Regions from separate parts of the Roseateles sp. GW821-FHT09B06 genome, predicted to be linked through region 1. Evidence: riboswitches for the same ligand, from Rfam matches in the RefSeq annotation. Region 1 holds a riboswitch; the other holds the start of a gene.
What was found. Region 1 has a riboswitch for glycine ahead of AC07OQ_RS23230 (D-amino acid dehydrogenase). Riboswitches for the same ligand answer to the same signal wherever they lie in the genome.
Positions count from the first base shown of each region.

Region 2: another riboswitch for glycine. It lies ahead of gcvT (glycine cleavage system aminomethyltransferase GcvT); the one in region 1 lies ahead of AC07OQ_RS23230 (D-amino acid dehydrogenase).

Region 1 covers NZ_JBWKPM010000042.1:20,994-25,379, reverse strand. Annotated here, with positions in the region: gene fusA (elongation factor G) at 1-655, opposite strand, end outside; gene AC07OQ_RS23230 (D-amino acid dehydrogenase) at 739-2,058, opposite strand; glycine riboswitch at 2,156-2,270, opposite strand; glycine riboswitch at 2,271-2,364, opposite strand; gene AC07OQ_RS23225 (PQQ-dependent sugar dehydrogenase) at 2,438-3,598, shown strand; gene AC07OQ_RS23220 (class I SAM-dependent methyltransferase) at 3,610-4,386, shown strand, end outside.
Region 2 covers NZ_JBWKPM010000001.1:19,680-24,065, reverse strand. Annotated here, with positions in the region: gene AC07OQ_RS00105 (LysR family transcriptional regulator) at 1-698, opposite strand, end outside; gene AC07OQ_RS00100 (SDR family oxidoreductase) at 812-1,558, shown strand; glycine riboswitch at 1,612-1,717, shown strand; glycine riboswitch at 1,727-1,849, shown strand; gene gcvT (glycine cleavage system aminomethyltransferase GcvT) at 1,902-3,044, shown strand; gene gcvH (glycine cleavage system protein GcvH) at 3,086-3,463, shown strand; gene gcvP (aminomethyl-transferring glycine dehydrogenase) at 3,546-4,386, shown strand, end outside.

The DNA.
Region 1 (4,386 bases):
CGTTCAGGTAGCGGTCGACGAAGGCCGCGTCCACCTCGACCACCTGTTCCACCAGGGCCTGGTGGGCCTGCGCCACCGAGGCGAAGTCGGCCGCGCCGTCCTTGCAGTAGAAGCAGTCCTGCACCTGGGCGGCGCCGCCGCTCGGCAGGTTCAGCGGCAGGCATTCGCGGCCGAAGGTCTGGCGCAACTGCTCCAGCAGGCCGGGCAGGTCGACGCCGGGGGCATCGATCTTGTTGACCACGATGACGCGGCACAGGCCGCGCCGCGCGGCCGCCTCCATCATGCGCGAGGCCATCAGCTCGATGCCGTTCTGGGCGTTGACCACCACCACGGCCGTGTCCACCGCCTCCAGCGCCGGCAGCGACTGGCCGACGAAGTCCGGTGCGCCGGGCGTGTCCACCACATGCAGGCGCAGACCGGCGTGGCGCATATGCACCAGGCTGGTCTGCAGCGAATGCTGCATGCGCCTTTCCAGCGGGTCGAAGTCGCTGACCGTGTTGCCGCGCTCGACGCTGCCCGCGCTGCCGATGCTGCCGGCGCGCAACAGCAAGGCCTCGGCCAGGCTGGTCTTGCCGGCGCCGGCCGGCCCTACCAGGGCCAGGGTCCGGATCGCGGCAATGCCGGGGTGGACGGGACTCGTGCTGTCATCGGCCATGGCGCACTCCTTTGGAGCTGTGACCCCAGGGTAGGGCATGCGCGCCGGGCCGGCAAGAGGCCTTGCGCGCATGCGCGGGCGGATCAGCCCGCCAGCCCGGGGCGCATCAAGACCTGCCCCCGCTCCAGCCCGGTGAAGGCGTAGTCCAGCTCCGGCGCGCGGCCGCCGACGATGTCGGCGATCGCCGCGGCCGAGCCGCAGCTGTGCGTCCAGCCCAGGGTGCCATGGCCGGTGTTGAGGAACAGATTGCCGATCCGGCTGCGGCCGATATAGGGCAGGTTGGACGGCGTGGCCGGGCGCAGGCCGGTCCAGAACTGGGCGCCATTTCCCTCGGGATCGGCATCGGTCTGGCCTTCCATCATTCGCGGGAACAGCTCGCGCGTGCGCCGCACGATGGCCTCGCAGCGGCGCAGATTCAGGCTGGTGTCGTAGCCGTTCAGCTCGGCCGTGCCGGCGATGCGCAGGCGCTCGCCCAGGCGCGAGAACACCAGCTTGTACTCGTCGTCGGTCAGCGAGACCTGGTAGCTGTGCTCGGGGGACGTCACCGGCAGGGTGACCGAGTAGCCCTTGGCGGGGTAGATGTTCAGATCTACGCCCAGCTCGCGCGCGAAGGCGCGGCTGAAGGAGCCCAGGCACAGCACATAGGCCTCGCCGCGCAGCTGCTCGACGCGGCCCGCCGCGTCGGCCACGACCGCCTGCCGGATGCCACCGCCGCCTTGCTCCAGGCCCAGCAAGCGGGTCTCGTAGCGAAAGCGCACGCCGGCCTCGGCGCAGCGCCGCGCCAGTTCCTGGGTGAAGCGGTGGGCGTCGCCCGATTCGTCGCTGGGCGTCATGCTGCCGCCGACGATCCTGTCGCGGCATTGCGCCAGCGCCGGCTCGATGGCTACGCATTCGTCCGGCGTCTTCATGTCCAGCTCGCAGCCCTGCTCGCGCATCAGGCGCGCCGGCTCCTGTGCAGCCGCGTACTCGGCCTCGCTGGTGTAGAAGTGCAGGATGCCCTGGCTGCGTTGCTCGTACTGGATGCCGGTGGCGGCGCGCAGCTCGCGCAGCTTGGCGCGGCTGTACAGGCCCAGGCTGACGATGTTGCGGATGTTGTGGGCGGTGCGGCCCGGCAGGCATTCGCGCAGGAAGGCCAGGCCCCAGCGCCATTGCGCCGGATCCGCGCGCAGCCGGAACAGCAGCGGCGCATCCTCCTTCATCAGCCATTTCAAGACCTTCAGCGGCGCGCCCGGGTTGGCCCAGGGCTCGGCATGCGAGACCGAGATCTGGCCGCCGTTGGCGAAGCTGGTTTCCAGGCCGGCGGCCGGCTGGCGTTCGATGACGGTGACCTCGTGGCCCTGCTGGCGCAGATACCAGGCCGTGGTGATGCCGGTGACGCCGGCGCCCAGAACGATGACATGCATGGAAGAACACTCCCGACAGGAGTTCCGCGCAGGCGTGACGACGGCCGCGGGCCTTGCGATGGCGAAGGAAACCCGGAGCGTGCCGCGCCTGACGCGCGCCGCTCCCGCTGTCCTTGGTACCTGAGAGATTCGGCGCGAAACACCACCCGGTGCGCGCCTTGCTCCTTCGGTGGCGCCGCCCTTGCAGCGGCGCACTCTCCAGCATTCGGCATGTTGCGGATCCAGTACGGGGCCTGAGCGAGTATGGGAGCTTGCGCCTTCGGCGGCCGCAGCCCTGGGGCTGCGGCACTCTCCTGAATCCGTGACGGAGTGTATGCGATGTGCTCGGCAATCCGGCGAGTCGGCCTAGACTCTGGCCGATCATGGACGGAGTCCCTCGATGACGATCAGCCGTGCCGACCTGGCCCTCCTGGCAGTTGCCGTTGCTGCCGTGATGGCCTGCGGCGGAGGCGGCGGGAGCGGGAGCGGTGCCGCGCCCGGCCCCGCCGCTGCGCCGCAGCCGAGCATCCTGCACAGCGGCCTGTCCAGCCCCTGGGCCCTGGCCCTGCTGCCGGGCGGCGAGATGCTGGTGACGCAGAAGGCCGGCAGCCTGCTGCGCCTGGCGGCCGACGGCCGCAGCACCCTGGCCAACATCGCCGGCGTGCCGGCCGTCAGCGCCGGCGGCCAGGGCGGCCTGCTCGATGTGGCGCTCGATCCCGACTTCGCCAGCGGCAGCCCCTGGGTCTACCTCAGCTATGCCGAGCCGGGCAGCGGCGCCGAGGCCGGCCGTGCCGGCACCGCGGTGCTGCGCGGCCGGCTGGTCGGCAATGCCTTGCAGGACGTGGCGGTGATCTTCCGCCAAGCCCCCAAGGTCGCGGGCAGCGGCCACTATGGCTCGCGCCTGGTGTTCGGGCGCGACAAGACGCTGTTCATCACCCTGGGCGAGCGCATGCAGGGCAGCCCGGCCCAGGACCCGGTGCAGACCCTGGGCAAGGTGGTGCGGATCAAACGCGACGGCAGCGTGCCGGCCGACAACCCGGACTTCGGCGCCGGCGCGCGGCCGGGGCTGTGGAGCATCGGCCTGCGCAATCCGCAGGGGGCGGCCCTGCACCCCGAGACCGGCGAGCTGTGGCTCAGCGACCATGGGCCGCAGGGCGGCGACGAGATCAATATCGCGCGGGCCGGGGCCAACTACGGCTGGCCGGTGAAGAGCTACGGCTGCAACTACGGCGCACCGGTCGGCGAGGCCTGCCGCATCGGCGGCGGCACCCATGCGCCGACCTATGTCGAACCGCTGAGCTACTGGGTGCCGACCTCGATCGCGCCGGCGGGCCTGGCCTTCTACACCGGCAGCATGTTCCCCGAATGGCGCGGACAGCTGTTCTCCGGCGCGCTGGCCGGCCAGGCGCTGTGGCGGCTGCAGCTCAGCGGCAATGCGGTGGTCGGCCGCGAGGCCATGTTCGCGAACCTGGGCGAGCGCTTCCGCGATGTGCGCCAGGCGCCGGACGGCGCCCTGCTGCTGCTGACCGACAGCGGCAAGCTGATGCGTCTGGCCCGGTAGCATGCGGGTTCATGGACCATGAACCCGACAGCGGCGCGCGCTTGCGCGCCCAGTACAGTGCCGAGGGCGGCACCGGCCGGATCTTCGGCCCCAAGGTGCGCGACTACGCGGCCTCGCGCCCCGACTATCCGGCCGCGCTGTTCGACGCGCTGGCCGAATGCCTGCCGCCGCAGCCCATGATCGCCGATATCGGCGCCGGCACCGGGCTGCTGAGCGCCGGCCTGCTGGCACGCGGCTGGACCGTGCACGCGATCGAACCCAGCGACGAGATGCGCGCCGCGGCGGATGCCTGGCTGGGCGACCAGCCGGGCTATCGCAGCAGCGCCGGCCGTGCCGAGGCGCTGCCGCTGGCGGATGCCAGCGTCGACCTGCTGACCGCGGCCCAGGCCTTCCACTGGTTCGAGGTCGAGGCGGCGCGCGCCGAGGCCCTGCGGGTGCTCAGGCCCGGTGCCGCGGTGGCGCTGATCTGGAACGACCGCGTGCTCGACACGCCGCTGCACCGCGCGCTGGACGAGCTGTTCGCCGAGTTCGGCGGCGCCAAGCGAGCGGCCCTGCTGGCGCACGAGGACCGCAGCGCGGTGCCGTGCTTTTTCGGGGCGGGCCAGGTGAGCGAGCGGGCCTGGCCGCATGCGCACCGGCTTGATGCCGCCGGGCTGGAGGCCCTGGTGTTCTCGCGCTCCTACATGCCGGCGCGCGACAGTGCGGCGGGCCGCACCGTCGTGGCGGCGTTGCGGCCGCTGTTCGAGCGTTTCGCGACGGTCGGCGAGGGCCTGTGGGTACCCTACCGC
Region 2 (4,386 bases), on a different contig from region 1:
GCCTCCGGGTCGTCGAAGATCAGCCGCGTGCGGCACTCGACCGGGGCTTCCTCACCGGCCGCATTGCGCAAGACCCAGTTGCGCAGCCGGCCGGTCATGACGGAGCGGCGCACGATGGCGTCCAGCCCCGCCAGCTCGGCTGGATGCGCCGGCAGCGGCCGCCCGGCCATATGCTTCGCCACAAAGGCGGGCGAGGCCACCGCGATCACATGGGTGCGCGCCAGCTCGCGCGCCACCACGCCCTGCGGCAGCTCGATGCCGCCGCCGATGGCTACGTCGAAGCCGCCACCGATCAGGTCGACCTGGCGATTGTCGAAATGCCAGTCCAACACGATGGCCGGATAGCGCCGCAGGAACTCATCCAGCAGCGGCAGCAGGTACTGGCGCCCGAACGCCACGCCGACGCCCACCTTCAGTTCGCCCGCGGGCTGGCCCTCCTCGTCCTGCGCCGCGCCGGCGAAGGCGTCCAGCAGACTGGCATGCGGCCCGGCCACCTCGCGCAGAAAGCGTTCGCCGCCAACGGTCAGGGTCAGCAGCCGGGTGCTGCGCTGGAACAGCCGCAGGCCCAGGCGCAGCTCGAGCCGCGCGACGTTCTTGCTCACCGCCGCCGGCGTCAGCCCCAGGCGCCGCGCGGCGGCCGAGAAGCTGCCGGTCTCGGCGCTCTGGAGGAAGGATTCGAGCAGATTGAGCGATTCCACGCGTCCATCTTATATCGATGGTTGAGGCTGATATTCCAGATTCATAGCTACAAACATCGCAATGCACTGCCCATACTGGATTCACATTCACTCCATTTCCCGAGCACAGCATCATGAACAAGCCCCTCTCCGGCAAGGTCGCCTTCGTCACCGGCGGCGCCCGCGGCATCGGTGCCGCCATCGTCCGCCGCCTGGCCCGTGACGGCGCCGCCGTCGCCTTCACCTACCAAAACTCCGCCGCCGCGGCCGACGAGCTGGTCCAGGACATCGTGGCGGACGGTGGTCGCGCCCTGGCCTTCAAGTCCGATGCGGCCGACGCCGTGGCCTTGAGCGGCGCCATCGACGCCGCCGCGGCGCAACTGGGTGGTCGCATCGACATCCTGGTGAACAACGCCGGCGTGCTGCTGCTGGGGCCGGTGGACGCCTTCTCGCTGGAGGACTTCGACAAGACCCTGGCCGTCAATGTGCGCGCCGTCTTCGTCGCCGCCAAGGCCGCGCTGCCGCACATGGGTGCGGGCGGCCGCATCATCAATATCGGCAGCACCAATGCCGAGCGCATGCCCTTCCCCGGCGGCAGCGCCTACGCGATGAGCAAGTCGGCGCTGCAGGGCCTGGTGCAGGGCATGGCGCGCGACCTGGGCCCGAGGGGGATCACCGTCAACAACGTGCAGCCCGGCCCGACCAACACCGACATGAACCCCGAGAGCGGCGACTTCGCGGCCGGCCTGCACGGCCTGATGGCGCTGCAGCGCCATGCGCATCCGGACGAGATCGCCGGCATGGTGGCCTATGTCGCCGGCCCGGAGGCCGGTTTCGTGACCGGCGCCAGCCTGACCATCGACGGCGGTTTCAAGGCCTGAGTTCGTCCCGCACCGACGATTTGCATCCGGTGGCGTCCAAAGCGCCGCTACAATCCGCCGCGTCAGGAGAGAGTCCCCCTCGTGGGGGCCGCCGAAGGCGCAGTGGCATGGGTTGATCCCGGGCTGCGAACGCTCAGGCAAAAGGACTGGCAAGACGCTCCGACCGGAGCGTTCCTCACTGGAGAGAGGCGGACCCCGGAGTCCGCCCACCGAAGGGGCAAGCCGCTGGCCGTATTCCACAGGGAAAGGCTGGTGGCCAATCTCTCAGGTAAAGCGGACAGCGAGGGCATATTTCCCCACGACTCGGGTCGTGGGTCTGACGAATGCCCTCGGAGTTTTCCTCATGTCCGCTGCCGATTCCGCCGCCCCGCTCAAGACCACCCCCCTGCACGCGCTGCACATCGAACTCGGCGCCAAGATGGTGCCTTTCGGCGGCTACGACATGCCGGTGCAATACCCCGCCGGCGTGATGGCCGAGCACAAGCACACGCGCGCCGCGGCCGGCCTGTTCGACGTCTCCCACATGGGCCAGCTGCGCCTGGTCGGCGCGCAGGCCGCGGCGGCCCTGGAAACCCTGGTGCCGGTCGACGTGATCGACCTGGGCCTGTTCAAGCAGCGCTATGCCCTGTTCACCGACGACAAGGGCGGCATCCTGGACGACCTGATGATCTGCCGCCGCCCGGACGACCTGTTCGTCGTGGTGAACGCCGGCTGCAAGGAACAGGACATCGCCCATTTGCAGGCCAAGATCGGCAGCAGGTTTGGTGATGACTGCCGGGTGATCCCCAGCCCCGAGCAGGCGCTGCTGGCGCTGCAGGGGCCGCAGGCCGTGGACGCGCTGGCAAGGCTGAATGCCGACGTCAAGCAACTGGTCTTCATGACCGGCGGCTTCTTCGAGCTGGACGGCATCCCGAGCTTCATCACCCGTTCCGGCTACACCGGCGAGGACGGCTTCGAGATCTCGGTGCACCAGGACCAGGCCGTGGCGCTGGCGCGCAAGCTGCTGGCCCAACCCGAGGTCAAGCCGATCGGCCTGGGCGCCCGCGACTCGCTGCGCCTGGAAGCCGGCCTGTGCCTCTACGGCCATGACATCGACACCGCGACCACGCCGGTGGAAGCGTCTCTCACCTGGGCAATCCAGAAGGTGCGCCGCGCCGGCGGCGCCCGCGCCGGCGGCTATCCCGGTGCGGCCGTGATCGACCGTCAGTTCGCCGAAGGTGCCGCGAAGAAGCGCGTCGGCCTGGTCAGCAGCGAGCGCATGCCGGTGCGCGAGGGCGCCAAGCTGGTGGACGCCAGCGGTGCCGAGGTCGGCACCGTCACCAGCGGCACCCTGGGCCCCACGGTCGGCAAGCCGGTGGCCCTGGCCTATGTGAAGACCAGCCACGCCACGCTGGGCACCGAGCTGTTCGCGCTGGTGCGCGACAAGCGCACGCCGATGACGGTGTCTTCCACGCCCTTCACGCCCAACGGATACTTCCGCGGTTGATTCACCCCTCCCGCAACCCTCAAAACATCACGGAGCAGCCCATGAGCACCATCAAGTACACCGCCGACCACGAGTGGATCCAGATCGAAGGCGACGGCACCGTCACCGTGGGCATCACGGTCCACGCCCAGGACGCGCTGGGCGACGTGGTCTTTGTCGACCTGCCCGAGATCGGCAAGAGCTATGCCGCCAAGGAAGTGGCCGGCGTGGTGGAGTCGGTCAAGGCCGCCGCCGACGTCTACATGCCCGTGTCGGGCGAGATCACCGAGGTCAACGAGGAGTTGCGCAACGACCCCTCGCTGGCCAACAGCGATCCGCTGAAGAGCGGCTGGTTCTTCAAGGTCAAGCTGGCCAACGGCGCGGAACTGGACGGCCTGATGGACGGCACGGCCTACGACGAGCTGGTCAAGAACAGCTGATCGTCCGGAAGCCATCGTCGTAAGAGAAAGAAGAAAGGCGGGCACTCCGGTGCCCGCTGTTGTATCGCAAGGATTGTTTGCCATGTTGATGTCTGCGCTGAAGCCCCTGGGCGAGCTCGAGAACGCCGCCGAATTCCAAGCCCGCCACATCGGCCCCGATGCCGCCGACGAGGCCGGCATGCTGTCGGTGATCGGCCAGGCCTCGCGCCGCGCGCTGATCGAGGCCATCGTGCCCGCCAGCATCAAGCGCTCGCAAGGCATGGCCCTGCCCGCCGCCGCCACCGAAGCCCAGGCCCTGGCCGAGCTGAAGGCGCTGGCCCGGCAGAACAAGGTGCTGAGCAGTCATATCGGCCAGGGCTACTACGACACCCTGACCCCGGGCGTAATCCTGCGCAACATCCTCGAGAACCCCGCCTGGTACACGGCCTACACGCCCTACCAGGCCGAGATCTCGCAAGGCCGCATGGAGGCCCTGGTCAACTTCCAGACCATGGTGACCGACCTGACCGGCATGGCGATCGCCAACAGCTCGATGCTGGACGAGGCCACCTCGGCCGCCGAGGCCATGACCCTGGCCGCCCGCGTGGGCAAGAGCAAGAGCCAGATCTTCTTCGTCGCCGACGACGTGCTGCCGCAGACCCTGGAAGTGGTGCGCACCCGCGCCGAACCGCTGGGCTTCACGGTGCAGGTCGGCAAGGCCGAGGACGCGGGCAAGAGCGAGTGCTTCGCGGCGCTGCTGCAGTACCCCGGCGTCAACGGCGAGATCCGGCCGCTGCAGCCCATCGCCGATGCCCTGCACGCCCAGGGCGCGCTGCTGATCGCCGCCGCCGACCTGCTGGCGCTGACCCTGCTGAAGGCGCCCGGCGAGCAAGGCGCCGACATCGCGGTGGGCACGACCCAGCGCTTCGGCATGCCCATGTGCA